Regions from separate parts of the Synechococcus sp. ROS8604 genome, predicted to be linked through region 2. Evidence: predicted binding sites of a transcription regulator. Region 2 holds the regulator's gene; the other holds the start of a gene.

Region 1 (14,986 bases), 320 kb from region 2:
ATAGAGGGTATTGAGAGATCGTTGCACTTCCCCTCGATTGGCCGCTTGGAAGGCATTTAGCGCTTCCGGAGCCACGACGAGGAGGCCAACAAGCACACCACCCAGGGAGCTTGGGAGCCCGAGGTCGCTGATGCCAATGTCGATCAGGCTCCCCATCGATTCTGCGATCAGAACCAAAATCAAGAGGCCGAGCGCCATGAGAACGCCGCTCCGAAGAGCCGAGTCGTTATCGCCATTGGATGCCTGGGTCAGCCCGTTTTTCTCCTTGGTTTTGGGCAACTCCAGCCGCTGGGAGGCCTCAAGGAACAGATTGCGGTATGAGCCGGTTTGGAAGCGCAGGAAAGCTGCGTATAGCCCAATGGCCACAACGGTGAGAAGCCAGTTGATCGGGAGGGAAAAGTTGGCTTCTGTGCTGTCAGCACTGAAATTAGGGAGCACCAACACAAGCACGCTCATCGTCGTAATCAAGTTGATGTAAGTGGAGGCACCGCTTTGGTTGACGGTGGCCATGTCTTCTGCTTGGAAGGGTTCCGTGATCCCCGCTGTTTGAAATCGCGAAGCCAAAATCAAGGTGATTCCCTTCACCCCAGTGAGCACAATCATCAACACCGAGAACATCGAATCCCGCGCCAACGTGGGATTGCTTTCGCCGCTCAACATGGTGCTGGTGACGAGAGCCAGCTCGATCAAAATCACGGAACCTGTGAGCACAAGCGTTCCAAGCGGTTCACCGAGCTTTTCGGCGAGATGATCGGCTTGGCTGGCAATGCGTCTCGCCAGCAGCAAAATCAAGAGGCTGAGTCCCCCTAATCCGCCTAAGACGAGCGTTGCCGATTGCAGCAAGAGCCAATCCAGGAGATGGGTGGTTTGGAGACCGATGAGGACAACCGCTCCAACAAGCAAGGGCCATTCTTTGCGCATCAACGCTGAGTGGGGTTCCAGTTGAGTGCCGCTTGGGTGTCGGTGAGGATCACCTCTGCTCCTGCAGCCCGTAAGGTCTGCTCGTAGTGCGCTCGCGCCTCAGATTGCCCTGGGCGTTGTAGGTGGGGAGGTGCAACCGCCAAGCTCATCCAGCGTTGTTGCGGGACCTGCTCCCGGGCTCGAATCACGGTGTTGACGTCCGCCACGGTGTCACCGAGATAGGCAATCAGCGGTGCGTCGGAACCGAGGTTGCCATCCACAAGGGTGCTTGCCAGCCTGATGAGTCCTTCTGGATCAGGTTTGTCTGGCGCATCCCCCATCGCTATCAGGGGAGGGTTCTGCAAGCGGAGACGTTGTTCCAGTAGGAAGCGAGCAGAAGGGGGCTCTGCTCCGCTAACGAATCCCCAAAGAATGTCTCGATTCGTCAGGGCTGAAAAAAAGTTTCGATCGACGAGGAGGGGCTCATCGCAAATAAATCCATCCCAAGCAAAGGGATCGCCCTCTGGTTCAGATCCGAAGTAAAAACGGCTGAAAACGTTAATCAGATCAGTGCGACTGGGTAGGGCCGCTGAATGGGAGGACGAGTTGGGTGAGGGATGGGTCAGCGCGTGCCGACGTAAAAGTTCAAGGCTTGCATCCCAGTCATTGTTCCAGCGTCCTTCACCCTTCAGGGCATCAACCGTCTCGTGACCAGGCTTCCACCCGCAGTAGTGATGCACGGTGGCCTGGAGTGCACGGCGATAGCTGCCTGCCACATCCCGAATAACGCCATCAATGTCGAGAAGCAGGATTGCTTGTGGCTTTGATCCTGAAGATTGCAGGGGGATTTGGCTTCAGCAACTGGTAAGTTAGTTCTTTGTCCTTCATCCTTGAGCCCTGACACCATGACGGTTTCCGAAGGCGCAGCCGTCGACCAGGAGGTCGCAACAGAGGCAGCAGCATCTGATGCAGCACCCCAGGCCGGCGCAACACCCGCGGGTGATGCCGCTCCCCAGGGCGAAGATGCAACTCCTAAGGGTGAAGTGTCAGATCAGCAGCAGGAGCCCAAAGAAGGTCGTCCAGTGATGCGCGGCGGCAGTGCAGCACTTGCTTCTGCCACCATCGATGCGGATGGAGTTCCCTCTGGCTACACCCCAAAAGCCGATGAAGGCCGCTTCTTGCTGAAGATTCTCTGGCTTCCTGATAACGTGGCTTTGGCGGTTGATCAGATTGTTGGCGGTGGCCCCAGCCCACTGACGGCTTATTTCTTCTGGCCTCGTGAAGATGCTTGGGAGACTCTCAAAAGTGAGTTGGAAGGCAAAAGCTGGATCACTGATAACGAGCGTGTTGAAGTTTTGAACAAGGCCACTGAGGTCATTAACTACTGGCAAGAAGAAGGCAAAGGCAAGAGCCTTGACGAAGCAAAACTCAAGTTCCCCGACGTTACTTTTTGCGGTACTGCCTGATTGGAACGGAACGAAGGCTCTTCGTTTAATGATCATGTTTTTAGCCCCGTTTCGACGGGGCTTTTTTATGTCTTTGCGACGGGGAATGTTGAATGTTGAAATCAGTTTTGGGAGACACATTCAATCCATAAAAAAGCACCCTGTTCAGGGTGCTTTTTTCAGATCCGGCGTTGTTTTTTACAACTTAGGTTGATTTGCTTGCCTGGGCGCGTGCTCTGGCTCGTTCAAAAAGCTGCTGCGCTTTCACTTTTTCAGGAGTGGAGGGCTGGCCTTCGAGCTTGGTGACAGCAGTGCGTGCAGCGGAAAGATCACTTTCAGCTGATGTGGAATCGATATTGACGCCGAGTTCGGCTGAGTTCACCAAAACGGTGACATCATCGGATTCAACTTCAGCAAAGCCACCCATCAGGGCGATGGATTGCCAATTACTATCGGTACGAACTCTTAAAACTCCAACGTCGAGCGCTGCGAGCAAGGAAACGTGGCCAGGAAGAATGCCGACTTGACCGGTGGTGCTGGGAAGGATCACCTCATCGGCCGAACCATCGAACACGCTCTGGTCTGGTGCCAGAACGCGGAGGGTGAGGGACATGGAAAGAAGACTGCGGAGAGTTGGAAAGCGAGTTGTTGATCATGTTCGGGGCGCGCAAGCGCCCCGATGGGGATCAATTGGCTTCAGCCGCGATCTTCTCGGCCTTGGCTTTGACTTCGTCGATGTTGCCGACCAGATAGAAAGACTGCTCTGGAAGGCTGTCGAGCTCCCCAGCAAGAATTTGATTGAAGCCACTGATGGTGTCTTCAAGCTTCACGTACTTGCCAGGCATTCCGGTGAAGATTTCGGCAACGAAGAAGGGCTGGGATAGGAACTTCTCGATTTTGCGAGCACGATCCACAGTCTGACGATCGTCTTCAGACAGTTCATCCAAGCCAAGAATGGCGATGATGTCCTGAAGCTCCTTGTAACGCTGAAGGGTGGATTGAACAGCACGTGCTGTGCGGTAGTGCTCATCGCCCACAACGGCTGGCTGAAGCATGGTGCTTGTGGAATCGAGAGGATCCACCGCGGGGTAGATACCCTTCGAAGCCAAGGCACGGTTCAGAACCGTTGTTGCATCGAGGTGAGCAAATGTTGTGGCAGGAGCGGGGTCGGTGAGATCGTCAGCAGGGACGTAAACGGCCTGAATGGAGGTGATGGAGCCTTCCAGTGTGGAAGCGACCCGCTCCTGAAGAGTGCCCACGTCAGTACCCAGGGTGGGCTGGTAGCCCACAGCTGAAGGCATCCGACCCAAGAGAGCAGAAACCTCAGAACCGGCTTGCACGAAGCGGAAAATGTTATCCACGAAGAGCAGAACGTCCTGCTTGTTCACATCGCGGAAGTGCTCGGCCATGGTCAGAGCTGAGAGACCTACGCGCATACGAGCGCCGGGAGGCTCATTCATTTGGCCGTAGCAGAGGGCCACTTTCGACTTGGAGAGATCGTCGGCGTTGATCACGCCGGACTCCTTGAATTCTTCGTAAAGGTCGTTGCCTTCGCGGGTGCGCTCACCCACACCGCCGAACACAGAAACGCCGCCGTGTTCTTTGGCAATGTTGTTGATGAGCTCCTGAATCAAAACGGTTTTGCCAACTCCGGCACCACCGAAGAGGCCAATTTTGCCTCCTTGGCGGTAAGAGGCGAGAAGGTCGATGACCTTGATGCCTGTCTCGAACACCTTGGGCTTGGTTTCGAGTTCAGTGAGCTTGGGAGCTTCGCGGTGAATGGGGGAAGTGACGTCGGTATTGACGGGGCCTTGCTCGTCAACGGGCTCTCCGAGCACGTTGAAGATTCGGCCCAAGGTGGCTTCTCCCACAGGGACAGAGATGGGTGAGCCAGTGTCCAAGGCTTCCATTCCGCGCACAAGACCATCGGTGCCACTCATGGCCACCGCACGGACTCTGTGGTCACCAAGCAATTGCTGGACTTCGGCGGTTAGGCCGATCTTTTCACCAGCAGTGTTGGTGCCCTCAATACGTAACGCATTGAGAATTTTGGGGAGTTTGCCGGCTGGAAATTCCACGTCCAGAACCGGTCCGATTACCTGACGGACAACGCCCTTGGAACCGGTAGAGGCAGGAGCAGCAGCGGCCATAAGTAAGGAGAAGTGAGAGGGACGCGCAACAGGACGATCCCTTCCTGAGCGGCAGAACCTTAACACCGTCTTGATGTTGCTCTCGCTGTTCGGTCACCCGCACAGGTCACCGCTGGTGCTTGACCCATGCACCGACCTAGCTTTGGCACTCATCGATCCCGAGTGCTAACTCGCGTCGATCGAGCGGCGCCGAGCGCCCTGTCCCTGCTTCTCAAATACCTATGGCAGCTGTTTCTCTCAGCGTTTCCACCGTTAAGCCTCTTGGAGACCGCGTCTTCGTAAAAATCTCTGAATCCGAAGAGAAGACTGCAGGCGGCATTCTCCTTCCTGATACGGCCAAAGAGAAGCCTCAGGTGGGTGAAGTTGTCCAAGTGGGTCCTGGTAAGTCCAACGACGATGGAAGCCGTCAGGCTCCTGAAGTCAGCATTGGCGACAAGGTTCTGTACAGCAAATACGCCGGTACAGATATCAAGCTTGGCAGCGACGAGTACGTCCTGTTGTCCGAGAAAGACATTCTTGCTGTTGTGGGTTGACCGCAATCTCTCTGAGTTTTATCTCAGAAACGACTGAATTTTCCTCTTACATCTTTTTAATCGCCTCCTATGGCTAAGCGAATTATCTATAGCGAGAATGCTCGCCGTGCTCTCGAAAAAGGCATCGACATTCTCACCGAAGCTGTCGCAGTAACCCTAGGCCCCAAGGGTCGCAATGTGGTTCTTGAGAAGAAATTTGGTGCTCCTCAAATCATCAATGATGGAGTAACGATCGCCAAAGAGATCGAGCTTGAGGATCACATCGAAAACACCGGTGTTTCTCTCATTCGTCAGGCCGCATCTAAAACCAACGATGCTGCTGGTGATGGCACCACAACGGCCACCGTTTTGGCTCATGCCATGGTGAAAGCTGGCCTTCGTAACGTGGCAGCTGGCGCCAACGCAATCACTCTGAAGAAGGGTATTGATAAGGCTTCCGATTTCTTGGTCGGGAAGATCCAAGAAAACGCTAAGCCAATTGCAGACAGCAATGCAATCGCTCAGGTTGGCACGATCTCTGCAGGTAATGACGAAGAGGTTGGCAAAATGATTGCCGACGCCATGGATAAAGTTGGTAAAGAAGGTGTGATTTCTCTTGAGGAAGGGAAATCCATGGAGACCGAGCTTGAGGTCACCGAGGGTATGCGTTTCGATAAGGGTTATATCTCCCCTTACTTCGCAACAGATACGGAACGGATGGAAGCGGTTTTGGACGAGCCCTACATCCTCTTAACTGATAAGAAGATCGGCTTGGTACAAGACTTGGTACCTGTCCTTGAGCAAATTGCTCGTACTGGAAAGCCTCTTCTGATCATTGCCGAGGACATCGAGAAAGAAGCCCTCGCCACCTTGGTGGTGAACCGATTGCGCGGTGTGCTCAATGTGGCGGCCGTAAAAGCTCCTGGTTTTGGTGATCGCCGTAAGGCGATGATCGAAGACATGGCAGTCCTGACCAACGGTCAGCTGATCACGGAAGACCAAGGTCTCAAGCTGGAAAATGCCAAGCTGGAGATGTTGGGCACTGCCCGCCGCGTGACCATCAACAAAGACACCACCACGATTGTTGCCGAAGGCAATGAGGTGGCTGTGAAAATGCGTTGCGAGCAGATCAAGAAGCAGATGGATGAGACCGATTCCACCTACGACAAGGAGAAGCTCCAAGAGCGGTTAGCCAAGTTGGCCGGTGGCGTTGCTGTTGTGAAGGTGGGAGCAGCCACTGAAACCGAGATGAAGGACAAGAAACTTCGTCTGGAAGATGCCATCAACGCCACAAAGGCAGCTGTTGAGGAGGGCATCGTTCCTGGTGGCGGTACAACCTTGGCTCACATGGCACCAATCTTGGAAGAGTGGGCAGCCGCCAACCTTTCTGGCGAAGAGTTGATCGGTGCCAACATTGTGGCCTCAGCGCTGACTGCTCCCTTGATGCGCATCGCTGAAAATGCTGGTGTGAACGGTGCTGTCGTTGCCGAAAACGTCAAATCCAAGTCCTTTAACGAGGGCTATAACGCCGCCAATGGTGACTACGTCGACATGCTTGCTGCTGGCATTGTTGATCCGGCCAAGGTGACCCGCTCTGGTTTGCAAAATGCTGCATCGATCGCTGGCATGGTGCTAACCACCGAATGCATCGTGGCTGACATGCCTGAGAAGAAAGAAGCTGCTGCTGGTGGCGGTGGTATGGGCGGCGACTTCGACTACTGACCCTAATGAGGGGGTGGAAACACCCTCTGATACGGATCAGACACCAACTAGCAACATATCTGGCGCCTTCACGGGTGCCTTTTTAATGGCGGGGGCGATCAGTTACGCAGCGTGACGCCTTCAGAGAATGAAATCTGATCAGGGTCGTTCGATTCGCCAAAGCTTGAAAAATTGTTCAGAGTGAACAATTTTTCAAGCTTTGGCTTGCGTCGGTATCTGAATACAAAAGGGCTCTTTTGTCGTCCCGTCTTCGTCGATTCCTCATCGCCCTATGGGTGGTGGCAGCACTTCAACTATTGAGTGCTGCCTTGCTTCCTGCCTACGCCGGAGAGACGGCCCTTTTGGCAGCTGACAACACCCTGATTCTGACGTCCTCGGCTTTGGTGCTGTTGATGACGCCTGGTTTGGCGTTTTTCTACGGCGGGTTTGTCCAATCTCGAAACGTACTGAACACGATGGCGATGAGCTTCGTGATGATGGGACTTGCCACGTTGGTGTGGGTCACCTTTGGATTCAGTCTTGCGTTCTCCGATGGGGGTGCCTTGCAAGCTGTGGTGGCTAATCCGTTCTCCTTTGCTTTGTTGGAGAACGTGCCTCCCGTCTGGGATGGACTGGCGATCTCAGGTCTCACCTTTGCGCTCTTTCAGGGCATGTTTGCGATCATCACGCCTGCTTTGATCTCGGGTGCGCTGGTGGAGCGGATCAGTTTCAAGTTTTGGTGTGTGTTCAGCCCGATTTGGTTGTTGCTGGTCTACGCCCCTTTGGCCCATATGGTTTGGGGTGGGGGCTTCCTTGGTAAAGATCTTGATTTCGCCGGTGGGACGGTGGTTCATATCAGTTCTGGCGTATCGGCCTTGGTGCTCGCTGGGCTGGTGGGCTCGCGCCGTCAGTGGCCTAAGGCCGTGCGTCCTCCTCACGATGTCAGTCAGATTCTTCTGGGGACGGGTCTGCTTTGGTTTGGTTGGTTTGGTTTCAACGGTGGAAGTCAGTTGGCGGTAGCCGGTGCAGAGTTGCCGTTTACGACAACACACATCTCAGCAGCCGCGGGCTTTGTGGCTTGGTCTTTGATCGAGACGTGGAGGAGTGGCAAACCCACCGTTGTTGGTATGGCCACAGGTGCTGTCGCTGGCTTGGTTGGTGTTACCCCGGCGGCTGGGTTTGTCACCCCCGGTGCGGGAATGGCCATTGGTGCCATCACGTCGTTGTTTTGCTTTGCCTCAGTTCAGCTCAAAGTGAGACTTCGATTTGATGATTCTCTCGATACCTATGCGGTTCACGGTGTGGGGGGGCACGATTGGCGCCTTGCTAACGGGTGTTTTTGCCAGTTCTGACTTGATTGCTGGGCATCCTGCTGCCAACGTTCTGATCGAACAGGGACGGGGTGCTCTGATTGTTGGGCAACTGCAAGCCGTCTTGGTGGCCTATGGCCTGGCAGCTGTTGGCACGTTCTTGATCGCGTTCGTTTTGAGGGGTCTGGGTCTGCGCTTCCGGGTGTCAGAAGAAGCAGAAAACCTGGGAATGATGTGCAGGCCCATGGAGAAGAGGCCTATGCCGAACGGGTTGGTTCTCCTCAATTCCAGTGAATCGCTACGGCAGCTGTCTTGATTCCTCTCGTGATGATGTCCACCTGCAAGGCCCAGGGCATCATCACGCTTCTTTAAAAAGGGTCTTCTGAATAAAGCCAGATCATTTGCGCCCCAATGGATCTGAGCAATTTCTGGCGGTAAAATGTACGCAAACGGGTCCATTTGCGCCCAAAAGCCGCCCGGAGTTTTCCACATGTATCGGCGCGAGCATCGTCATCAGCTCTCGTTCAAGGATTTCTTCCTGCCATTTGGTGGACAACTCTCAGGTGACAATCGCTGGATCAAGCTGGCTTAGCTGATCCTGTGGGACGCGCTGGAGGCCGACTATGCGGCGCAATTTTGCAAGGGCTTTGGAGCACCGGCAAAACCCTTTCGAATGGCACTGGTTGCATTGATCATCAAGGCCCGTCTCGGGCTCACGGATGAAGAACTGGTCGAGCAGATCAAGGAAAACCCATACTTCCAGTTCTTCATCGGCCTGGAAGCATTCCAGTATTCGGCGCCGTTCGATTCATCGATGATGGTCTATTTCCGCAAGCGCCTACCGGAAGCCGTTGTGAATGACTGCAATGAACGAATTGTGCGCCATGGCCCGAAAGTGATTCGCTCATCCGATTTCCAGGGCCCAGGCGATATCAATGGCAGTGGTGGTGGATCGACCAGTTCTGCAGGCCAGCCAAAATCATCCTCGCAGAAGCAGCCTAATCAGGGATCACTTTTGATCGATGCCACCTGCGCGCCTGTAGATATCCGTCATCCAACAGATCTATCACTGCTCAATGAAGCGAGGGAGGCGACTGAGATTCTGATTGATGCGATGCATCCTCAGGTCAGAGAAAGCTTTGGCCATAAGCCGCGTACGCACCGCAAACAGGCGAGGCGGCAGTTTCTTGCTGTTGAGAAGAAAAAGAGACCCCGTATCAACAAGATACGCAAGGCCATCAAGCAGCAGCTTGGCTACCTCAAGCGGAATCTGGCGAGCATCGACAGCCTGATCGCTTGTGGTGGATGCCTTCTGGCCGCCGGACGGCATATCTATCAGAAGTTGCTGGTGATCAGCGAGCTGGTCCGCCAGCAGACAATTCTCTATCACGCAGACAGTAGAAGCATCCCTGATCGCATCGTCAGTCTCGGCCAGGCCCATATCAGGCCGATTGTTCGTGGGAAAGCTCGTTGCAATGTTGAGTTTGGAGCCCTAGCCCAAAGGGCTTCCGGTTACGGTAGATCTCAATCTCTGTCAGCAGCGAGGGATTCACTTTTCTCGATCGCCTGAGTTATGACCCCTACAACGAAGGAGAAGACCTCAAGGCTCAAGCAATGGCCTATCGCCGCCGTCACGGTCATTACCCGGAAGTGATCTGTGCTGACCAGATCTCGCGCCAATCGAGCTTTCTGTCAGCGTCATGGAATCCGTTGAAGCGGCCCGCCTCTGGGACGGCCGAAGAACGATCCTTAGTTGGTAGCCGCCGAGAAGCAGCAGTTCATCGATGACCAGCGCCAAAGGAATGCCGTTGAAGGCAAGATTGGACAAGGCAAGCGGCGCTTTGGATTGGGTCTGATCCGTGAGAAGCTCGCCATCACCCAGGGTTCAATGATTGCACTGAATGTGCTGGTGATGAACCTCGAGAAGCTGCTGGAGCTTCTTTATCTCTTTTGTGCACTCTGCTGGCAACTCATGGTCTCTGCTGCACGGGCTTTGAGCTCCAACAACAGAGGGCTGAGTTATCAGGTGAACGGGGCTTGAGCATCGCTCAATTGCTGCTCAGGCCAGTTCGTTCTGCTTCATCTCTCCTGTAACTCACTTTCTCAGGAAGCCCTAAAAAAACCCTGCTGAGCCGACGAAAAAAAATTAAAACAACGGGGATTTTGTTCCAAATATATGGTCTTTAACTCGTCTTTTAAGACTCAATTCATGCGTGCGTGAACGATGAATTGACGGGATGGGATGACATTAGATTGAGCCGAGGATTTAGCTGAGCCAGCCTGCGCTCAGAATCACAGCGAGTGCGAGGAAAAATGAAAGTGTTGTCCAGGTAATGCGATTCAGCGTTGCTTCTGCACTGCTAGAGCTGGTGAACGATGAACTTCCACTTGCCGCAATACCTCCCATTCCATCCCCTTTGGGACTGTGCAGGAGAACGAGAAGAATCAGAACGGCACCACTGCCGATCCAGACCCAAGAGAGAACAGTCGTAAGCATGAGTGGATCTTACTTAAACGGGTTGTGGCAGCTTGGTCGTTGCTGGAGCTGAGGCTTCGATCGGTTCAATCAAGGAAATGCCCGTCATGGCTTCGGGTTTGTCCAAGTTGAGCAGTTGAAGAAGCGTTGGCGCAATATCGGCAAGGCCCCCATTCTCTCGAAGTCGAATCGAATTCCCGAATCCTGGGACCTTGCGTTTCTCTCCCTCGATCAAAATAACCGGCACGGGATTGGTGGTGTGTGCTGTCCAGGCCTGACCATCCGGTCCTTGCATCCGCTCAGCGTTTCCATGGTCTGCCGTGATCAGCAAGGTGCCACCCATTCGCCCAACGGCATCCAGCAACTTGCCGATGCAGCGATCAACGGTCTCAATCGCTTGCGTAGCGGCTTCCATCAGGCCGGTATGCCCCACCATGTCGGGGTTGGCATAGTTGATGACAACCAGGGAGTGTTCACCCTGCTGGATAGCGGCAACGCAGCTTTCGGTGAGCGTGTCTGCGGACATCGCAGGAGCTTGGTCGTAGGTGGCGACCCGGGGAGAGGGGACGAGATGTCGCTTTTCGCCTTGAAGGGGTTGTTCAATTCCCCCGTTCATGAAATAGGTGACATGGGGATATTTTTCCGTTTCGGCTGTGCGGTACTGCTTGAGGCCGGCATCTGCGACCACCTGTCCAAGAAGCTGATCGAGGGATTCGGGTGGGAAGACAACGGAGACTGGTAGATCCGTTTCGTATTGAGTAAACGTCACGACATCCAGCTTTGGCTGATGCACACGCTTGAAACCGTCAAATTCCGGGAGTGTGAGCGCCTGAACAATCTGTCTGGCTCGGTCTGGACGGAAGTTAAACATCAGCAACGCATCCCCATCTCGCAGTGGATCGTCGGAGACGCGAACGGGTTCTAAGAATTCGTCGGTGATGTCTTGGTCGTAGCTGCTGGTCAGTGCGGATAAGGGCTCAGCGTCGGTCCTGGCCAAGTCAGGATCCGTCAGGAGGGCATAGGCCCGCTCTGTTCTCTCCCAGCGATGGTCACGATCCATTGCCCAGTAGCGCCCGCAGAGACTGGCAATTCGTCCAATTCCATGGCTGCTGATTGCGGCTTGGATTTTGCTCAGGTGTGTCGGTGCACTTTGGGTTGGCGTGTCTCGTCCATCCGTGATGGCGTGGATGGCCACGCTCTTAAGCCCCTCTTCTGCCGCCCATTCGAGCAGTCCGCAAACGTGGTCTACATGGCTGTGTACGCCGCCATCGGAGCAGAGACCGAGCAGATGCAGGGTGCCACCAGTGCTGCGGAGACGGTCGGCGACGGTTTGAAGCGCTGCGGTGCTGCCAAGCCGCCGTTCGCGCACGGTTTCACTAATACGCACCAGCTCTTGCCGGATGATCCGACCGGCTCCAATGGTGAGATGCCCGACTTCTGAATTGCCCATCTGACCGTCGGGAAGGCCCACATGGGATCCGCTCGCTTCAATCAGGGCGTGGGGATAGGCATGCCAGAGCGCATCGATGACAGGAGTTGACGCGCTGCGGATGGCGTTGTGCTCAGTGGAGTCACAAATTCCCCAGCCGTCCAGGATCGCAAGAACCACAGGTGCAACGGGAGCGTTGCGAGGAAGATTTTGTTCGAGGTTGTTCGGTACGTTCACTCCGTCAATCTCAGTTCTTAAGTCCCTCTACAGATTCAAGTTACCTCCCTGCTGCCCAAAAGCTTCTGATTTGTGCCTTGCAGGTTTGCAAAAGCTGATCGTGCTGGGGAAAATCATTCATACACTGATCGCCTTAAAAGAAAGCGATGGCAGATCGAGACGTTGGGAATGATCGGATTGAAATTCTCTCTGCGGATGAGCTGCGAAAAACGGTGACGCGTCTGGCGTCCCAGGTGTTGGAGTCCGTGCCCAACGTGGAATCTCTGGTGTTGCTGGGGATCCCAACCCGCGGAGTTCAATTGGCGGGTGTCCTTGCTCGCTCTTTACAAGATCAGAGCGGTCACGCTGTGGCTACGGGCACTCTTGACCCCACATTTCATCGCGACGATTTAGGTCGTGTGGGTGTGCGCATGGTTCAGGCCACCGACCTGCCCGTGAGCGTGGAGGGAAGGGATGTCGTGCTCGTGGATGACGTTGTTTTTACGGGGCGAACCGTGAGAGCCGCCTTGGAGGCCATCCAGGCCTGGGGCAGACCACGGCGAGTGTCCTTGCTGGTCATGGTGGACCGAGGCCATCGCGAATTGCCAATCCATCCGGATTTTTGCGGCAGGGTCGTGCCGACGCGTCAATCGGAAACGATTGAACTGCGCCTGCTTGGTTTGGATGGGGAGGAGGGAGTTTTCCTTCGACGCGTTCATGAAAACAACCCTGAATGATCAGGCTTGCTTCACCCGGCTGGGGTTAGCTCGTCAACTCGGAAGTGGGCCTTGTAGCGACCAAAAGCCACAACAATCGGAAGCGTTGGGCTGATGGGACGCCCCTTCCAATCGTCGAGCACCTGGAAAACCTCTCCCTCACTTCCTTCCATATCGAAACTTTCTCCTCGATGTTGGGGGTGGTTGAAAACCACAACGCTGGTGGAGACGACAACCTTGTCACCCGGCTGCATGGACATCGGTTCAAGTCAGGCGATTGTCTCACGGGAAGTCAAAACAAGGCCTTAATTCTTGGCCTGACAGAGCGTCTCAGGACCGTCCTCAACGATGGTGCCGCCTAGATCGCTGCAACCGGCCATGAATGCCTCCCAGGGAGCCATGCCCTCGCGGATGTGGGCATCCACTGCCTCGTTCAATTGATTTCTCGCCACCGTGTGAGCCGGCAAGGCTCCGTGGCTGTGGTGCTCTTTCTGGTCCCTTAAATCGTCAATGGCCTGCTCGACTTCCTGACGCATGGGTTCGGCTTGGCGTTGCCACCAGGGATGATCGAGCTGGTTGAGGGCGCTGAGTGCCTCCCACCATTGTTCTTGGTTCACATGCTCTCTCAGCTGTTCCAGCTGAAGGCGATTGCGATTCCAGCTCTCCTTCAAGCCGTCACTTAAGTGACTTCCGGGGCGTCCATCGTGCTTCTCCAGCGGCTGAAGCATGGTCAATGCCTCGTTTAACTTGCCAGCGCGAAATTGAGCGAGAGCCTGTTCGCGTAGCTGATCACGCCAGCGTTTGAGCTGTTGTTGATCTTGTTCTTTTTGCTGTGGAGAGCCAACGCCTGAATTCACGAGCTGCTCTTGAAGGAGCAGAGCTCGACCTGGATCAGCCTGATCCCAGGTTTGTTGAGCGAGTCTGCGTCGACATACGGCAAGCTCTTCGGGCGCTTTCTGGCCGAGCCAACGCAAGGCAGCTAATTGTTCTCCGTAGCGCAGGCAGGCAGGCAGGTCGTTAGCTGCAAGCGCCCGACTCAATTTCCGCGGCAGCTGTTGCTCCCATAAATAAGCTCCAGCACAAAGTGCTGCGACTCCACCAAGGGTCGCCATGATCCAAAAATGTGGCAGGTGGCGACGCAGCGCCAAAGTCCAAAGCCTCTTTAGAGAAACTCCTTTCTATGGAGGGGAGAAAGGACTCTCAACGCTATGTGGACGGACTGTTCACTGCACAGTTATCAGAGTGCACGGTTCGATGGCCAAACCGGTTCTTAAATCTTCCCCGCTCATCACAAGTTGAGCATCGTCATCAAGTTGAAAAGCTAGGCGGAGGCAGTCTTCACCTGGTTGGCCAACGGGATTGAGTTGAAGACGAATGGTCTTGCTTGGAAGAGGCTGAATGGTGTCCGGAACGTTGCTGTTGTCCCTAATCGTGGGAAGCCCTCCAACGAACACCACTTCGTGACGCCGCTCGCCCTGGGGCTCACCGAGCACGAGCTCGATGTCCTGTTGATGGCTGCGACTTGCGCTCAGGTTCAGCACCAAGGGTTGAAGCGAGGGCCATGGTTGGCCATTCAGAAATAAGGGATGCCAGTGATGGGCACGACTGCGACGATCCCAGCAGCGCAAATACACGCCTTTTTGGAGGAGATCTCTGATCCTTACCCCTGGAGTGAGATTGAGAGCACCAGTGGCCACGGCTTGAACGGGTGGTGGCGTCAGCAATGGCACCGGCTGCATCGTCTCTGATAACCATTGGCGCACCAGCGGAAGATGGGCTCCTCCTCCAACGGCGACGACGGCGTTGAGGTCTTCCGGTCTGCAGCCTTGTTGGCGGGCCGAGGCCAATGTGCGATCGAGCAGCCCTTCAAGAACCTTGATCAATCCCCGGCGCTCAAACAGCGCGTGGAGTTGGTTGCGATTAAGCGACAAGGTGATGGGTTGCGCGAGGTCGATGCTGCTCGCTAACTCGCTGAGGGTCTCCTCATTTCCGACATCAGGGCTGCTCAGGCGGCATTTCAAGCGTTCAGCCGCATTCAAAAGGCTCGTCTGACTTCTCAGAATTAGATCCGGATCGTTTGGAAAAAGGTGATCCAAGATCCAGTGATCGAGATCCCTGCCACCCAAGGCGA
Region 2 (14,986 bases):
CCCTGGATGCAAGATCGGGCCGCCAGCCGCCATCGCATAACCCGTTGATCCCGTAGGCGAGGCCAAAATCAAGCCATCTCCTCGAACTTGATCCACAACCTCTCCATCGATCTCCATTTCAAGAATGCAGGTTGGAGACAAATCCTCGTGATAGGGCTTTAGGTAGAGGTCATTCAGTGCCCAGTGAATCTCCTGATCGTCAGGGAGACCATCGTCTGCTCCAGAGGTCTCCTCATCCTCAGAACCATGCAGATCCCCCATGCGCTGGATCACCGCCTGCAACATCATGCGCCGCTCCAAGGCAAAACGATCTTCCAGCACGCGCTCCCAGAGCCCTTCACTCCGAAGCAAACCGGGATCATGCGTGAGAAAGCCAAGATGACCTCCTACGTTGAAACTCAGAATCGGGACATCCAGAACGGCGAGATGTCTGGCGGCACCGAGCACGGTTCCGTCACCACCAAGCACCACCGCCAAATCCGGTAGCCGAGGCTCAGAGGCCAGCAAACCGGGGAACGGGTCTGCCGTCAGGCCACTCATCGCCAAGACGCAGGTCACGCCAATCGTCTCAAGCTCATCGGCGCAACGACGCGCCTCTTTGAGGGCCAGTGGGCTATCTGCGCGATAAATCAGCCAGACCCGTTGAAGGCGCATAACAGCGTGACGTCTTTACCAGCGCAAAAGATTGAAGCGCTCCATGTCCACAGTGACTCTGTTCCTGTAAAGCGACAACAAGATCGCCAAACCGACGGCAGCCTCAGCGGCGGCAACGGTGATCACAAACACTGAGAACACCTGGCCACGAATCAGTTGGCCATCGACGTAGGAAGAAAAGGCCATCAGGTTGATGTTCACTGCATTGAGCATCAACTCAATGCTCATCAACACGCGAACAGCATTTCGGCTGTTAATGAGACCCCAGACTCCCGTACAAAACAGGACTGCTGCCAAAAGCAAATAGGCTTGGAGAGGAACAGAACCAGAAAGCAGCTCAGAGAGCATCACAAAAAAGGAGAAAGAATTCAGGCGCGAGGCTGGTCGGTCAATAGAGGGGTGCGTGCCTTTTCGATTAGGCCCTGATCAACCTCTTCGCCAGTGACAGGATCTACAGATTGAACGTCACGACGGGCCAGAACAATGGCCCCAATCATGGCCATCAACAATAAAACAGATGCCAACTCAAAAGGGAGCAAGTAGTCGGTGAACAGATGTTCACCGATGCGCACGGTTGAATCCTCCCCAATCGGCATTGGGCCCTTGGCCCAGGGCGTGGTGACCACAACACGGGTCAAGAGTGCAAACAGGCCTACACACACACCACCGGATAGAAGACGGCGTATGGGGAGTCCGGGGATCGGAGCCAGATCCTCCTTTTTGTTCACCAGCATGATCGCGAACAGGATCAAGACGTTGACGGCACCCACGTACACCAGGACCTGGGCCGCCGCGACAAAACTGGCGTTAAGCAGGAGGTAGAGACCTGCCACTGCCAAAAACACACCGCCTAGGAGGAAGGCTGAATAGACGATGTTGCTCAAGAGCACCACGCCGAGGGCTCCCAGGACGATGACGGCACTCAGAGCCAAAAAACAAATGAGCTGCGTTGACGCGGCGATCGTCATCCTGCGCTCTCCTCCTCGTTGGAAGCTGATGAAGATGATTCTCTCCCATCCTCGGCAGCCTTCCTGGATCCAGCGGCCTTGAGCTCCTCAAGGATTTGCTCAGGAAGCTTGCCCGCTCGGGGGCGATCAGGAGAAACGCCATGGGGCTGAACTTCCCCAGCGGGCAAATACACCAGTTCCCGCAACGGCTGGACCGATGGATCTGTCGTCACACTGGTTGGCAGGCGACCTAAGGCAACGTTGTCGTAATTCAGGCTATGGCGATCGAAGGCGGCCAATTCATATTCTTCGGTCATCGATAAGCAATTGGTGGGGCAGTACTCCACGCAGTTGCCGCAAAAAATACAAACCCCAAAATCAATTGAATAATTGCGTAGCTCTTTTTTCTTCGTCTCCTTGTTCATCACCCAATCCACCACGGGAAGATTGATGGGACAGACGCGCACACACACCTCACAGGCGATGCACTTGTCGAATTCGTAATGAATCCGTCCTCGATACCGCTCCGACAGGATCAGCTTCTCATAGGGATACTGCACCGTGACCGGACGGCGCTTCATGTGGTCGAAGGTGACCGACAGACCTTGCGTGAGATTACGGGCCGCATCCACTGCATCCCTGGTGTAATCACCAACCTGTTTAAGGAAGCCGAACATGGTTTGGAATCGGGGAAGGGAACGATCGAGGAATCAAAACCCGGCTTTCATGATGCCGCCGGGAGAGGGGAAGTGACGAGATCAGCCGCCAAAAGCAACCGGAAAGGCCAGCTTGAGGGCTGCTGTGACCAGGAGGTTGACCAGGGCCAAAGGCAACAGGAATTTCCAGCCAAGATCCAACAGCTGATCGATCCTGACCCGTGGAGTGGTCCAACGCAAAAGGATCGCGATGAAGACCAGCAGGTAGGCCTTCAAGACCGTCATCACGATGCCCACGGTGCCTGTGATCAACTGCACCAAAGGCGCATCAATCGGCTGGTTTAACCAAGAAGCCAACCATTCAACGGGGATCGGGAAGCCCCAACCACCTAGATAGAGGATGGAAACAAGGAGAGCAGAGAGAACCAGATTGATGTAACTGCCCAGGTAGAAGAGGGCAAATTTCATCCCTGAGTATTCGGTCTGATAGCCAGCAACCAGCTCTTCCTCCGCTTCTGGGAGGTCAAAAGGCAGACGCTCACATTCCGCAAGCGCACAGATCCAGAAAATCAGGAAGCCAACCGGCTGACGCCAGATGTTCCAACTCAGAACACCAGCTCCAGTTTGTTGATTGACAATGTCGACGGTGCTTAAGGAGTTGCTCATCATCACGACGGCCAGGACGGCCAACGCGAGCGGAATCTCGTAACTGATCGATTGGGCTGCCGCACGAAGACCTCCCAACAACGAATATTTATTGTTTGAGGCGTAGCCACTCATCAGAAGGCCAATGGGCTGAACGCTGCTCAGCGAGATCCAAAGGAAAATGCCAACGCCCACATCGCTGATCAAGAGGTTCTGACCGAAGGGCACGATCAACCAAGATAAAATGACCGGCACCACCACCAGCACAGGGCCGAGGGTGAAAAGAATGCTGTCCGCTCGGTCAGGAATGATGTCTTCCTTGACGAGCAGCTTGAGCCCATCGGCAAGAGGCTGAAGAACACCGAGGGCTCCGGCGTACTCAGGCCCAACCCTTTGCTGCACGGCTGCAGAAATCTTTCGTTCCAGCCACACCGTGACCAGAACCCCCACAACAGCGGCCACAAGGACCAGCAACATCGGGAAGGGAAGCCAGAGCATGCGAGCAGCCTGGGCCGAGAGCCCAAACCCCTCCAGGGCCTGACTAAAGCTCTGCTCAAGGTCAAGACCCGGGCTCACCAGAGCCGGCGCGGTGGTGGCGAGGGAAGTCACCATGGTCAGAGAACAGATAGATGCAACTTAAGCGCCCGCGGCATTCACCCGCTCGTCTGCAGGGACCCAATGACGCATGGATCTGCCGGTATAAATCTGAGAAGGGCGAAAAATTCGATTGGCACCGAGCTGCTCCCTCCAATGTGCCAACCACCCGGCCACCCGGGAAATCGCAAACACCGGGGTGAACAGATCTCTTGGAATCCCAAGTTTCCTGTACACAAGCCCTGAATAAAAATCAACGTTGGGATAAATCCCTTTGGGCCCGAGGCGAATCGCGGCAGCCGTTTCAAGGGCATGGGCCACGTCATAAAGATCGTCGTGACCAAATCGAGCAAACAACTCCTCAGCCAAGGACTGAAGGATCACGGCACGCGGATCTTTCACTTTGTACTCGCGATGCCCAAAACCCATCACTTTGCGTTTGCTCGCCACGGCTGACTCGAGGTAGGAGTCGGCCTGTTCCGGAGTACCAATCTCCTCCAACATCGCCAGAACATCTTCGTTAGCGCCTCCATGGAGAGGGCCCGCCAGCGTTCCGACCGCCGATGCCACGACGGCATAGGGGTCGGTCAACGTGCTCGCCGTCACCCTGGCGCTGAACGTACTGGCATTGAGGCTGTGCTCAGCGTGGAGGATCAAACAGCGATCAAAGATTCGAGAGGCCAGGGGATCGGGCTCTTGCTCCGTGAGCATGTACAGAAAGTTGGCGGAGTAAGCCAGGTCGTCGCGGGGCTGGATTGGATCCTGGCCTTTTCGGATCAACTGGAAGGCCGCCACCATGGTTGGAATCTTGGCAATCAGCCTGACAACAGCGTCGTAGATGTATTGCGGATCATCGATGGCCCGGCGGGAATAGAAAAGCCCCAAGGAAGCCGCGCTCGATTGCAGCGCATCCATCGGATGCCCGTTGGCGGGGAAGCACTTCATCATGTCGCGCACCCGAAAGCTGACGCGGCGATGCATCTGCACTTCGTGCTCAAAATCACGAAATTGCTGCGGTGTAGGCAGTTCACCCCAGATCAACAGATAGGTGGTCTCCAGGAAACTGCTGTGGACCGCAAGGTCATCGAGGGAGTAGCCCCGATAGGAGAGACGCCCTTGGAGGCCGTCAATGTCGCAAATCGAAGATTGGGTGGCCGGGACACCCTCCAGGCCGGGTCTAAACACCAACCCCGTGCGTTCATGCCTGATTTCGCTCCCGCCGGTCTGACTCACCACCACCCACAACGACAACTCATCAACGCAACTTAAACGCAGCCCGGCAACAACAGACGTGGCCTAAGTAACCCCTGCAGCTGCGCTATCCCACGGGGATCTTGATGGGATGGGTCCCAACGGAGATGGCAGAGCCCAGCCTTGCGCAGGCGCAGGCCATCCGATCGCGCACCTATCAGCTCCGCAGCCAGCTGGCTCAAATCAGGTTCATGACCCACAAGCAAACACGAGCCTTGCAAGCGCTGAACCAAGGGCCATGGATCCCCTCCAGGCTCAAGACAACGGGCGAGCTCAAGCTCAGAAGCCAAACCACTTTTCACCGCAAGCTCAGCTGTTTCACGCGCTCGCCGATAAGGGCTGCTGTACGAGCGGTCGGCGATCAATCCGAGATCGCGCAGACGGCAGCACACCTTGAATGTGCGCTCGACTCCCAAAGGCGTCAGACCACGATCTGGATGATCCACGCCTTGGTGGCGCTCAACCGCGATGCCATGACGCAACAGCAGCAGGTCAACCAAATCGCAGCTGGGCGCGGAGTCGTAAGCGGTTAGAGCCTGCTTGACCAGCGCCTTCCTCTTGGTCCGGACCAGCAGCCAAAGCAAGTTCCTGCACCGCTGGGAGCAGGGGCTTGCCAGCCACCGACTGAATCAAACTCCAGAGCCGCCACTTTTGGAGCTGAGCGCGGCTGGGCTCCGTCGCCAGGGCCAACTGCTGTGCCAGAGGCGCCGCCCCATCGTCTTGCAAGGCCCGTAGTTGATCCAAGCGCGGCTCAAGGGCGGAGTGATCCTGACGCATTGTCAGAGCATCCAGGGTCTGCCCCCACCAGTCTTGACCAGATTCACGCTCCAAGGCCACCGCAAGCTGGGCCTGTAGAGAGGCTTCACCCCGCTGCCGCTGCCGGGCCAGCCGGGTCCATACCTCAAGGGCCGATCCATCAGACGGCAGGGCTGAACGCACGAGCCCCTTGACCTGGAGGTCCGCATCCACGGCCTCCAAACCAGGCTGATCACTGGATGTTCCCAATAGCCATCCCTCTACACCCTGCTTCCAAAGCAGGGGGCCCGCATCCAACCCCACCACAGCGGAAGCCCCCTCGGCTCCCAGGGTTTGGAGAGACTCCTCAAGAACAGGCGCCAACCATTGAGCGACGGGGTCCTGATCATGAGGACTTAGGAGCCCTGCAGGATCCGAGAGCAAAGCCAGGGCAGAGGCTGATCCACCGGCTGAACGCATCAAGGATTGCGACTGCAGGCCGTCAGTCCCTGAACCTCCAAGCGGCTGACGAAAACGCAAGACAGCATCCAGATCGAGAGCGGTCCCTTTAGGTTCAAGTGCTGCGACCAGACCAACCAGGTCGTCGTCATTAGCAATGGAGCGTGGCATTCCAAGCCACTTCGCCATCGCGACAGGATCAGCCGTTAGCAGCGCCGCACCCCGACCAAGCTGCTGCAAATCAGCCATGAGAGCTTCGTCTCCAAGCTGGTGCAAAGCATCCAGTTGAGACACATCCAAAGACTGCTCCAGCACACCACGACCGGAGGCGATTAAGAGCAGGTCATCGTCGATCAAGGCTGTAGCGATGGGCTGTGGGTCTTGACCGAGCAGCGCTCCGCGGCCGCTGATCACCCCCATTCCCCGGTAACGACTGATTTGCAGATCGGTGCCTGCCAAGCTGCGCGTTTGCCAAAAGCGTTGCAGGAAACGCTTGGCCCCGTCTTGATCAAGGCTGGTGAGAGCGAGCACCCAACCCGCAGGAGCATCGGAGACGGGCGCAAACAAAGACAAACTGACCTGGGGACCGATCCAATCCGCGAGTTCTCCCACAAAATCCAAGCCCGCTAGAGCAAAGGCGCCATCCCGCAATTGCTGGGTGCTGTCCCGCGCTTGGCGTCGGCGTGACACCGGAGCCACGGCCTGGGCATAGGCGGGCATGCGCCCAGGATCAGCAAGCAAATGCAAACTCAGGGACGCATTTCTCGGAACGAACCGAGCAGCTCGTGGCAAGACGAGGGGTTGCCCGACAATCTTGAGGGGACTCTGCTGAGCCATCGCCCACCACAGGCCCAATGCGGTGATTAGCAGCAACACCACCGTTGCAGCGACAGCTAAAAGGAAGGAACGCGCCTTCATGAAGCAGCAGGCGTGGGACTGGCCTCATCTTTGTTCATGATGAATCCCATGACACCCTCTTCACCCCAATCGATCAGCGCCAAAGACCTTCACGCGTGGCTAGCGAGCGGCAGTGCCCTTCAGCTCGTTGATGTTCGCGAGCACTCCGAACTGGAGATCGCTCCCTTCCCCGGGCAGGTGGAACATCTACCGCTAAGTGAATCAAACCTATGGCTTTCCGATCTGCCCGCAAGGCTGACCACCAGCAAACCCATCGTGGTCATTTGTCACGCCGGGATCCGTAGCCGAAATTTTGGCTGCTGGCTCTTAGAACAAGGACCGGATTATGAGGTATGGAACCTAGAAGGCGGCATTCATGCCTGGAGTGTGGACGTCGACCCGAGCGTTCCCCGTTACTGAGCAGCGGTTCATGACAACGCCACCAATCCGAGGGGAAACCTCCGTACGATCACAACGCTGATTGTGTGCCTGTGCAGCCGCTGCCCCGCCGACAACAGGAGGTGCTCAAGGCCACGGTGCATCACTACGTTGACACGATTGAGCCAGTAGGGAGCAGAACCCTCGTTCAGAGGTTCGATCTGCAAGCCAGTGCTGCCACCGTGCGTTCAGCCATGGGGGCTTTAGAGCAGCGGGGTCTTCTCACCCAACCACATACATCTGCCGGACGGGTTCCAAGCCCCAGTGGATATAGGCATTACGTGGATTGTCTGCTTCCGAAGCCTGGAACCATCGCCCAACATCTTGATCAGGAGTTAACCCAACTGAGCCTTCGATGGGCAGCGCTTGATGATCTGCTCCAAAATATGGCGAGAAGGCTCACCGATTTCACGGGACTGATGAGCCTGATCACGCACCCCAGCCAAGGGCACCCCGCACTGGAAGCGATCCGACTGGTGCGCAGCGAGGAGCGCTTGCTGGTGATGTTGGTGAAGAATTCCAGCCAAGCCAGTCACCTCAATCTTCGGCTGCCCCACGGCAGTGAGCATCAAATCGAAGCGATGGATCAATGGGCGCGTCGGCAGCTCGACGGCAACGGCCGTTTGAATTGGAATGCACTGCCAAGAGAACTGCAGGCCTGCGGCAGAGCCCTCCGCGATGCCATTGACAGCCATCAGACCTTGCAAACCACCCAAGAAACCAAAGCGCTCTTTCATGGCGTGTCTCGGCTCGTCGCCGAGCCCGAATTCAGCCAAAGCTCCAAGCTCAGACCACTCCTTGAATTGATGGATCAGAGTCCTGCAGCCCTAACCCTGTCCGCTTCCGGTCCTGGATATGGCGTCTGGATCGGCCAAGAACATCCCGAACAGGCTTTGCACCACTGCTCAGTGGTCCAGGCCACCTACACAAGCGCCACAGACGGCGTGGGGCATGTGGCGCTTGTGGGGCCAATGCGCATGGCCTACGCCACAGCACTCGCTGCCGTTAAGAGTGCCGCCCATCATCTCGACTATCTCCTGAACTGACATGGCATTCCAAGGAAGAGCCCTGTCCCCCCCGCTGACCATCGTCCTAGGACTCGCCATCGGGGGGGCCTTGTTTGCCCTTTGGAGCGGTGTCAACCAGACAACAAAACAGGAGCGACTTGAGCCCGCGCAGAGCAGCTCGATGACCTCGAACGAGGCGGGACGAAGCCTTGCCAGTGAGAACCTTGATTCCCTTCTTAACGAAGAACCCCGCCCTTGGTTGCTGGCACAGTCCCTTCCCCTGAAAGGCCCCTCTGGACATATCGGAGAGCGCTTCGCCCTAGGAATCGACACCGTTTTACGGGAGCTCAATGATCGGGGGGGCATCGCCGGACGCCCCGTCAAGGTTTGGCGGATCGATGATGGCTATGAGCCAGAAAATACGCTGCGTAACACCCGCTTGTTTGCGGCCGAGCCTGATGTTTTGGCCCTCTTCGGCTTTTTTGGCACGCCCACGAGCAAAGCGGCCCTACCGATTGCCAAGACGGCGGGACTCACCCTTGTTGCTCCTCTCACAGGTGCTAGCGCCCTCAGAGAACAAGGTCAGACCGAGGTGTTGCACTTCCGAGCCAGCTATGCGGAAGAAGCTCGGCGGATCGTCAATCACCTCGTCAACGACGGCTTCGTAAGGATTGCAGTGGCATATCAGAACGACGCCTATGGAAAAGACGTGCTTGCCAGCACAGTGGAGGCCCTGAAAAAGCACAATCTCAGTGCTGTCAGCACAGCGGCTCTGCCACGAAACTCCATTGAAACAACGCAAGCCGCCAACACGATTATCAAATCAAAGCCCGATGCCCTCATCGTGATCTCACTGAGCAAAACGATGGCCTCATTGGTGAACAACCTGCATCGAAATGGCAGCCGCCCGCAATTAATGACCATCTCTCCAACAGGAACCAAAGCGCTGTTTCGGGATCTGCCGCAAGCAGCCGCCTTTGGCGTTGGTGTCACACAAGTTGTGCCCTTCCCTTGGGATGCACGGCACCCAGATGTCGCGAGCTATCAACGACTCCTACGCCAGCAGCAGCAGGATGGTGAAGTTGATTTCGATTTCTACAGCCTCGAAGGCTTCATGGCAGCGCAATGGCTCGTTGAGGCAATGGAATCGATCGCTCCAGATGTCACCCGGGATCGACTCGTCGATGAACTGAGACGCACCACTCCAGGATTACATCGCAGTATCGATTTGGTCTTCCTTGGCAGCGATCCCTGGGAGCCCTAAAAAGGTTGCTAGATCAACAACCAGCTAGCTATTGACAACAAAACCATAACGACAAGAGAAATAGGAGGCCAAAATTGCTCATAAAAGTGAATACGTCCCAAAATCAAATCTCGACGCTCATTGGTCTCCAAACCCGCTCGTCTCTTGAGACTCTCAAGATAGAGAACGAGCGCAAAACTAACGATTGAAAGGATGTAAGCAATCGCATAAATCGAGTCTAGAAACGAAAGGTAAGGGAGACTTGGCAGCTCTGATCTATATCCATCTTGCAAGAAGATCAGCGTTAGCAAAACGGCGATCGGAATCTCAACACGAAACTCTGTCAGCACCCGGGTAATCAAAACAATCGAGGCCATCACCACAACCAGGGGCTGAATCAAAGTCCAGAATGCAGACCAAGAAGACTTTTGATAAGACACATCAAAAATAAGCTGGCTGTATTCCTCATCCACAGTGCTAACGCCAAGTCCCGAGGCAAAGTGATGCCGAAATTCCCCAAAAGACCAGCCCCGTGTGAGCCAGCCAAAGAGATCAGAATACTGACCAATCCCGCTATCCCTTAAATCAGGAATCAAACGAAGACTTTGATAGGTCAGATCACCAACAGGATCATCAGCTTCAAGAACAACAGGGAGACTCACCGAGTTAAAAGGAAACCTCCGTAAGTCCAAGTTGTCGATGTAAAAATCCCCTGTGTACAACATCCCTTGCCCAAAAGTGCCGTCTTCAAATTCACGGACATCCCGCAAAGGCGTGATTACAGATGTTTCCGGATTGATATCATTTTCAAGTCCAATTACCTCGGAAATAGCCAAGCCTCTTTCTTCCAAGTAATCCTGGAAAGGCTTTCCCCAACGCATCCAGATATATCCCTTGCTAGAAAAGCTAGGAACCTCCAGGTCCAAACTGAAGTTATTCGCGACGTAAATACCTGCATAGACCTTGTATTTTGCCGCTTCCAGAAGTTCCGAATCACGCAGAACTTCCGCCCCCTTTAATGGCCTGCCACGAGCCGCAGCATCAGGCGCTTCATTACGAATGTGAGGAGTACTCGTGAGCCGAAGCAATTCTCGAGAACTGATCACATCTAAATTTTCTCTACCAAGAAATTGAACCAAAAAAATCCCAGAGATTGCAATCACCAGGACGAGGAGAAAGTCCCAAAAGTTCAATCTGATGCGCAACATCTTGGGATGCTTCAACAAGCGCTGAAGCACAGTCTTCAAAGCTGACTTCCAAGTTTTTCCGCCACGGTGTTCACATCCTTATCACCACGACCAGAACAATTGATCACAATTTCGCTGCCGCTGGGAAGCGTGGGGCACAACATTTCCAGCCAAGCAAACGCATGGGCGGTTTCCAAAGCGGGAATGATTCCCTCCAACTCACTCACAAGCCGTAAAGCGGAGAGCGCCGCATCGTCCGTAACGGCAGCGTATTCAGCGCGGCCGATATCCCGCAGATAACTGTGCTCTGGCCCCACACCGGGATAGTCAAGACCAGCACTGATGGAATGCGCTTCCTGCACTTGGCCGTCCTGATCTTGAAGAAGCAGGCTCATCGCCCCATGCAGCACCCCCACTCGGCCCTCCGTAATCGTGGCGGCATGACGGCCAGTTTGCACTCCATCACCTGCGGCCTCAACGCCAATCAGACGAACAGAGGTGTCTTGCACAAACGGATGGAAGAGCCCCATCGCATTGGAACCTCCACCCACACACGCCAACAACACATCAGGAAGCCGCCCAAACGACTCCATGCATTGCTCACGCGCTTCATTGCCGATCACTGCATGGAAGTCACGCACCAACATCGGATAGGGATGGGGACCAGCCACGGATCCAAGGATGTAGTGGGTGGTTTCCACATTGGTCACCCAATCGCGGATGGCTTCGCTCGTCGCGTCCTTCAAGGTGGCGGTTCCTGCCGTGACCGGCTGAACGGTGGCTCCCAATAAGCGCATCCGGAACACATTCAGCGCCTGACGGCGCATGTCTTCAGCCCCCATGTAGACCACGCACTCCAGGCCGAAACGAGCGCAGACCGTTGCGGTGGCCACGCCATGCTGACCGGCACCGGTTTCAGCAATGATTCGCTTCTTGCCCATACGCAAGGCCAACAACGCCTGACCAAGGGCATTGTTGATTTTGTGCGCACCCGTGTGATTGAGATCTTCGCGCTTCAACCAGATGCGTGGACCCCCATCGGAACGGCGATAGTGAGCGGTGAGACGCTCCGCTTCGTAGAGGGGTGTGGCTCGCCCTACATAGGATTTCAGCAGCCGATTGAGCTGAGTCGTGAAGGCTGAATCCTTCCACGCTTCAGCCGCCGCTTGTTCAAGCTCAGCAAGCGCTGGCATCAGCGTTTCGGGAACGTACTGCCCTCCATAACGACCAAACCGACCGTGAGCTTCAGGCCGAACCGAAGGCGTCAGGCTGGCTGGATCTGGGGTGCTGGCAGTCGGCAGAGTGCTTGTCACAGGTCTGGCATGCCGCTGAAACGGCGTCTTGCGGTAAGTCAGCGTAAACAGGCAATTACACGATGTCGTGGATCACAGGCCTCAATACGCAGATCTCGAAACCCTGCCTGCAGAAGAGCGGCGCCCATATCGAGGCCGAAATAGTCCTCGATGTAGGGCTCGGTGCTCTTCAGCAGGGTCGCAACGGCGGCTGGCAGGCGTTGCAATACCGATGAAGCTGGATCCTGATCCACCATCAGCAACACGCCCCCCGGCTTCAGAAGACGCGCTGCTTCTTGCAAGACCTCACGGGTGGCGCTTTGAGGCAGCTCGTGGCAAACGAACTGAAGGCTGATGAAATCAATGCTCTCACTCACCAAAGCGGTGTGTTCGGCAGCGGCATGGCGCCACTCACTGATCAAGCTGTCGCGATCTCTGACCCTTGCTACAGCCAGCATCTCCGGAGAGAGATCCAAACCGATCAGCCGTGGCCTGTTCAGACCACGTTGATCGGCCCGAGCGTTCAACCAACGGGCAAGCGCCTGGGTGCTGACGCCAACGGAACAACCCAGATCCAAAACCTCGCGGGTGGAATCGCTGAGAAGCGGTTCCACCACCGCATGGATCGCATCGCGGAGTCGCGTCTGAGCCTGGAGCGGCTCCAGCGCTTCCTTTGGCCAGATTCGCAGGGCCATCGCATCGGTGGCTTGCTCAGCCTCCGATGCCGCCTGCCAGCAGAGATTGCCCTGCTCATAGGCATGGAAACGCGCTTGGTAGTAGGCGGGAGGAACCAGGCCCTCGGTGCGACTCTCCGCCAGAAGGGGAGCGGCCGCCTCCCACAATTCCGACCGTCGCTTCCGCCAAGGAATGCCGTTGCGCTCAGCCGTTCGGATGATCAGCTGTCGTGCCTGAAAAAACAGGGGGCGACGCAACAGGGGGATGCCGATCAACCGTTCAATCCAGCGGCCGAGCCCCCGACTGGAATCAGCCCATTGGGGAGCGGGAGCAGACCCACTCATGGTGAGAAACGGCAGGATAGGAACGGATGCGAATAGCTCATGCGCAAGGGAGGCTGGCAAGAATTCAGCAGTGCTGACAGTCTGCAACGCCCAACTGGACCATCAGCAGGCGCCACACCCAAGAATGAGCAGGTGGTTCGCGTGCAGCCCACCCGCGGGGGGAAAGGGGGCAAAACCGTCACGGTGATCCGCGGTCTTGAATTAGATCCGGATGGCTTGAAGTCCCTCCTCAAAAAGTTGAAAACGCGCATTGGCAGTGGCGGCACCGCAAAGGATGGCGTGATCGAGTTGCAGGGGGATCAGGTTGAGCTCAGTCTCGAATTGCTTAAAAAAGAGGGCTACAAACCCAAAAGAGCTGGAGGCTGAGACCTCAGCGGCTTCATGCCGAGATTGTGCCGTCGTCGTTTACGCCAGGAGATAATGCCATCTTTCGCGCTCCGTTCATGGCCGCCGCCGACAACACAAAAGCAACCAACATCGTTTGGCACCAGGCCTCGGTTGATCGCGACACTCGCGCTAAACAACGGGGCCACGGCAGCTCAATCCTCTGGTTTACGGGCTTAAGCGGGGCTGGCAAAAGCACCTTGGCCAATGCCGTGAACGCTGCTTTGTTTGAGCGTGGACTGGCGACTTACGTGTTGGACGGCGACAACGTTCGCCACGGCCTCTGCAAGGACTTGGGCTTTTCCGACGCCGACCGAGAAGAAAACATCCGGCGCATCGGCGAGGTGGCGAAGCTGTTCCTCGATGCCGGCGTGATTGTGCTGACGGCGTTTGTGTCTCCTTTTCGGGCTGACCGCGACAAAGCAAGAGCTCTTGTGAACGCAGGAGACTTCATCGAGATCCACTGCGCAGCCGATCTCAGCGTTTGCGAAGAACGTGACACCAAGGGGCTCTATGCCAAAGCGCGTGCGGGGGAAATCAAAGAATTCACCGGGATCTCCAGCCCCTATGAAGCACCGGAACATCCTGAACTCAATATCAACACCGGCAACAGCAGCCTGGACAGCTGCGTCGAGCAGGTGATCCATTATCTGGTTGAGCAAAAGATCATTCCTGCGCAGATCTGATCGCTTTTGAAGGCAGATCAAAGCCCTGACGATCAGCCCAGGCATCAATCAGGGTTTTGATGCAACTCGCCACTGGCACGGCAAGCAACAGGCCCAGAAGCTCTCCAAAACCGAACAAAGCGCCCGCGCGTGCACCAAGCGGGAGAGCAATCAGCAGCCAAGCCGGCTGCAAGCCAACGATGCTCCCCATCAAGCGTGGCTGGATCAACTGATCCACAACCTGACCGACGCCAATCGCGGCCGCCAGGATGGCGAGGCCCATTCCAGGATCTTGCACGGCCAACAAAACACTCACCGCAACGATCGTGAAAGCACTGGCGTAGGGGATCAACGTTGTTAGGCCAATCAAAACAGCAAACAACACGCCATAAGGAATCTTCAGCAAGGTGAACACCGCAATCTGACCAGCGCTCAAAATCAAAGCGAGCACGACCTGACCGGCGAAATAGCCCCGAAAGGTGCGCGTGATGGTGACCACCACCAGCTCACGCCACTCCTGCGGCAACCACCGCACCAACCCTGCCGTAATGGATTCGCCTCCCAGCAGAAAGAACACCGCCAGCACCAGGACGATGACGGTGTTGATCGTGGTGCCGAGGGTCGCCCCAAGAAGGCCTAGCAACTGTTGACTGAACTGGCTCGCTAAACGACTGGCACGCGTCAAAACATCGCTGCTCAGATCTCCGAATTCACTTGGCAATCCACGGGCCATCGCCCATTCCTGGAGACGGCCGATCAACCCTTGGGAGGCTTCAAGCCAACCTGGCAAGGCATTGATCAATTGCGCGAGTTGGTCAATCAAAAGGGGCACCAATGTGATGCCTGAGATCACCAAAATTCCTACGGCCAGCAAAAACACCAGGGAAATCGCAAGCCAACCCGGAAGCCCCCG

The links. Region 2 encodes HrcA, which represses chaperone genes, less so after heat shock. Its sites were predicted from a motif close to TTAGCACTCNNNNNNNNNGAGTGCTAA; they were not measured.
Region 1: groES (co-chaperone GroES) is a predicted target of HrcA. The motif match lies at 4,638-4,664, and genes of this name have one in related genera.

What each region holds. Positions count from the first base shown of each region.
Region 1 covers NZ_CP047946.1:2,291,561-2,306,546, reverse strand. The annotation lists gene SynROS8604_RS12490 (calcium:proton antiporter) at 1-921, opposite strand, end outside; gene SynROS8604_RS12485 (TIGR01548 family HAD-type hydrolase) at 921-1,712, opposite strand; gene SynROS8604_RS12480 (30S ribosomal protein PSRP-3) at 1,806-2,366, shown strand; gene atpC (ATP synthase F1 subunit epsilon) at 2,551-2,958, opposite strand; gene atpD (F0F1 ATP synthase subunit beta) at 3,032-4,495, opposite strand; gene groES (co-chaperone GroES) at 4,717-5,028, shown strand; gene groL (chaperonin GroEL) at 5,098-6,729, shown strand; gene SynROS8604_RS12455 (ammonium transporter) at 6,966-8,060, shown strand; gene SynROS8604_RS16060 (hypothetical protein) at 7,996-8,334, shown strand; partial or broken gene SynROS8604_RS12450 (IS5 family transposase) at 8,509-9,996, shown strand; gene secG (preprotein translocase subunit SecG) at 10,285-10,515, opposite strand; gene gpmI (2,3-bisphosphoglycerate-independent phosphoglycerate mutase) at 10,529-12,160, opposite strand; gene pyrR (bifunctional pyr operon transcriptional regulator/uracil phosphoribosyltransferase PyrR) at 12,307-12,876, shown strand; gene SynROS8604_RS12430 (ferredoxin-thioredoxin reductase variable chain) at 12,888-13,109, opposite strand; gene SynROS8604_RS12425 (hypothetical protein) at 13,161-13,967, opposite strand; gene SynROS8604_RS12420 (Hsp70 family protein) at 14,079-14,986, opposite strand, start outside.
Region 2 covers NZ_CP047946.1:2,608,512-2,623,497, forward strand. The annotation lists gene SynROS8604_RS14130 (NAD(+) kinase) at 1-654, opposite strand, end outside; gene nuoK (NADH-quinone oxidoreductase subunit NuoK) at 670-1,002, opposite strand; gene SynROS8604_RS14140 (NADH-quinone oxidoreductase subunit J) at 1,023-1,622, opposite strand; gene ndhI (NAD(P)H-quinone oxidoreductase subunit I) at 1,619-2,278, opposite strand; gene nuoH (NADH-quinone oxidoreductase subunit NuoH) at 2,360-3,478, opposite strand; gene SynROS8604_RS14155 (citrate synthase) at 3,539-4,729, opposite strand; gene SynROS8604_RS14160 (histidine phosphatase family protein) at 4,762-5,247, opposite strand; gene SynROS8604_RS14165 (DUF3352 domain-containing protein) at 5,240-6,859, opposite strand; gene SynROS8604_RS14170 (rhodanese-like domain-containing protein) at 6,908-7,258, shown strand; gene hrcA (heat-inducible transcriptional repressor HrcA) at 7,330-8,322, shown strand; gene SynROS8604_RS14180 (ABC transporter substrate-binding protein) at 8,324-9,547, shown strand; gene SynROS8604_RS14185 (hypothetical protein) at 9,556-10,734, opposite strand; gene trpB (tryptophan synthase subunit beta) at 10,770-12,026, opposite strand; gene SynROS8604_RS14195 (class I SAM-dependent methyltransferase) at 12,065-13,024, opposite strand; gene SynROS8604_RS14200 (translation initiation factor) at 13,064-13,390, shown strand; gene cysC (adenylyl-sulfate kinase) at 13,468-14,094, shown strand; gene SynROS8604_RS14210 (AI-2E family transporter) at 14,075-14,986, opposite strand, start outside.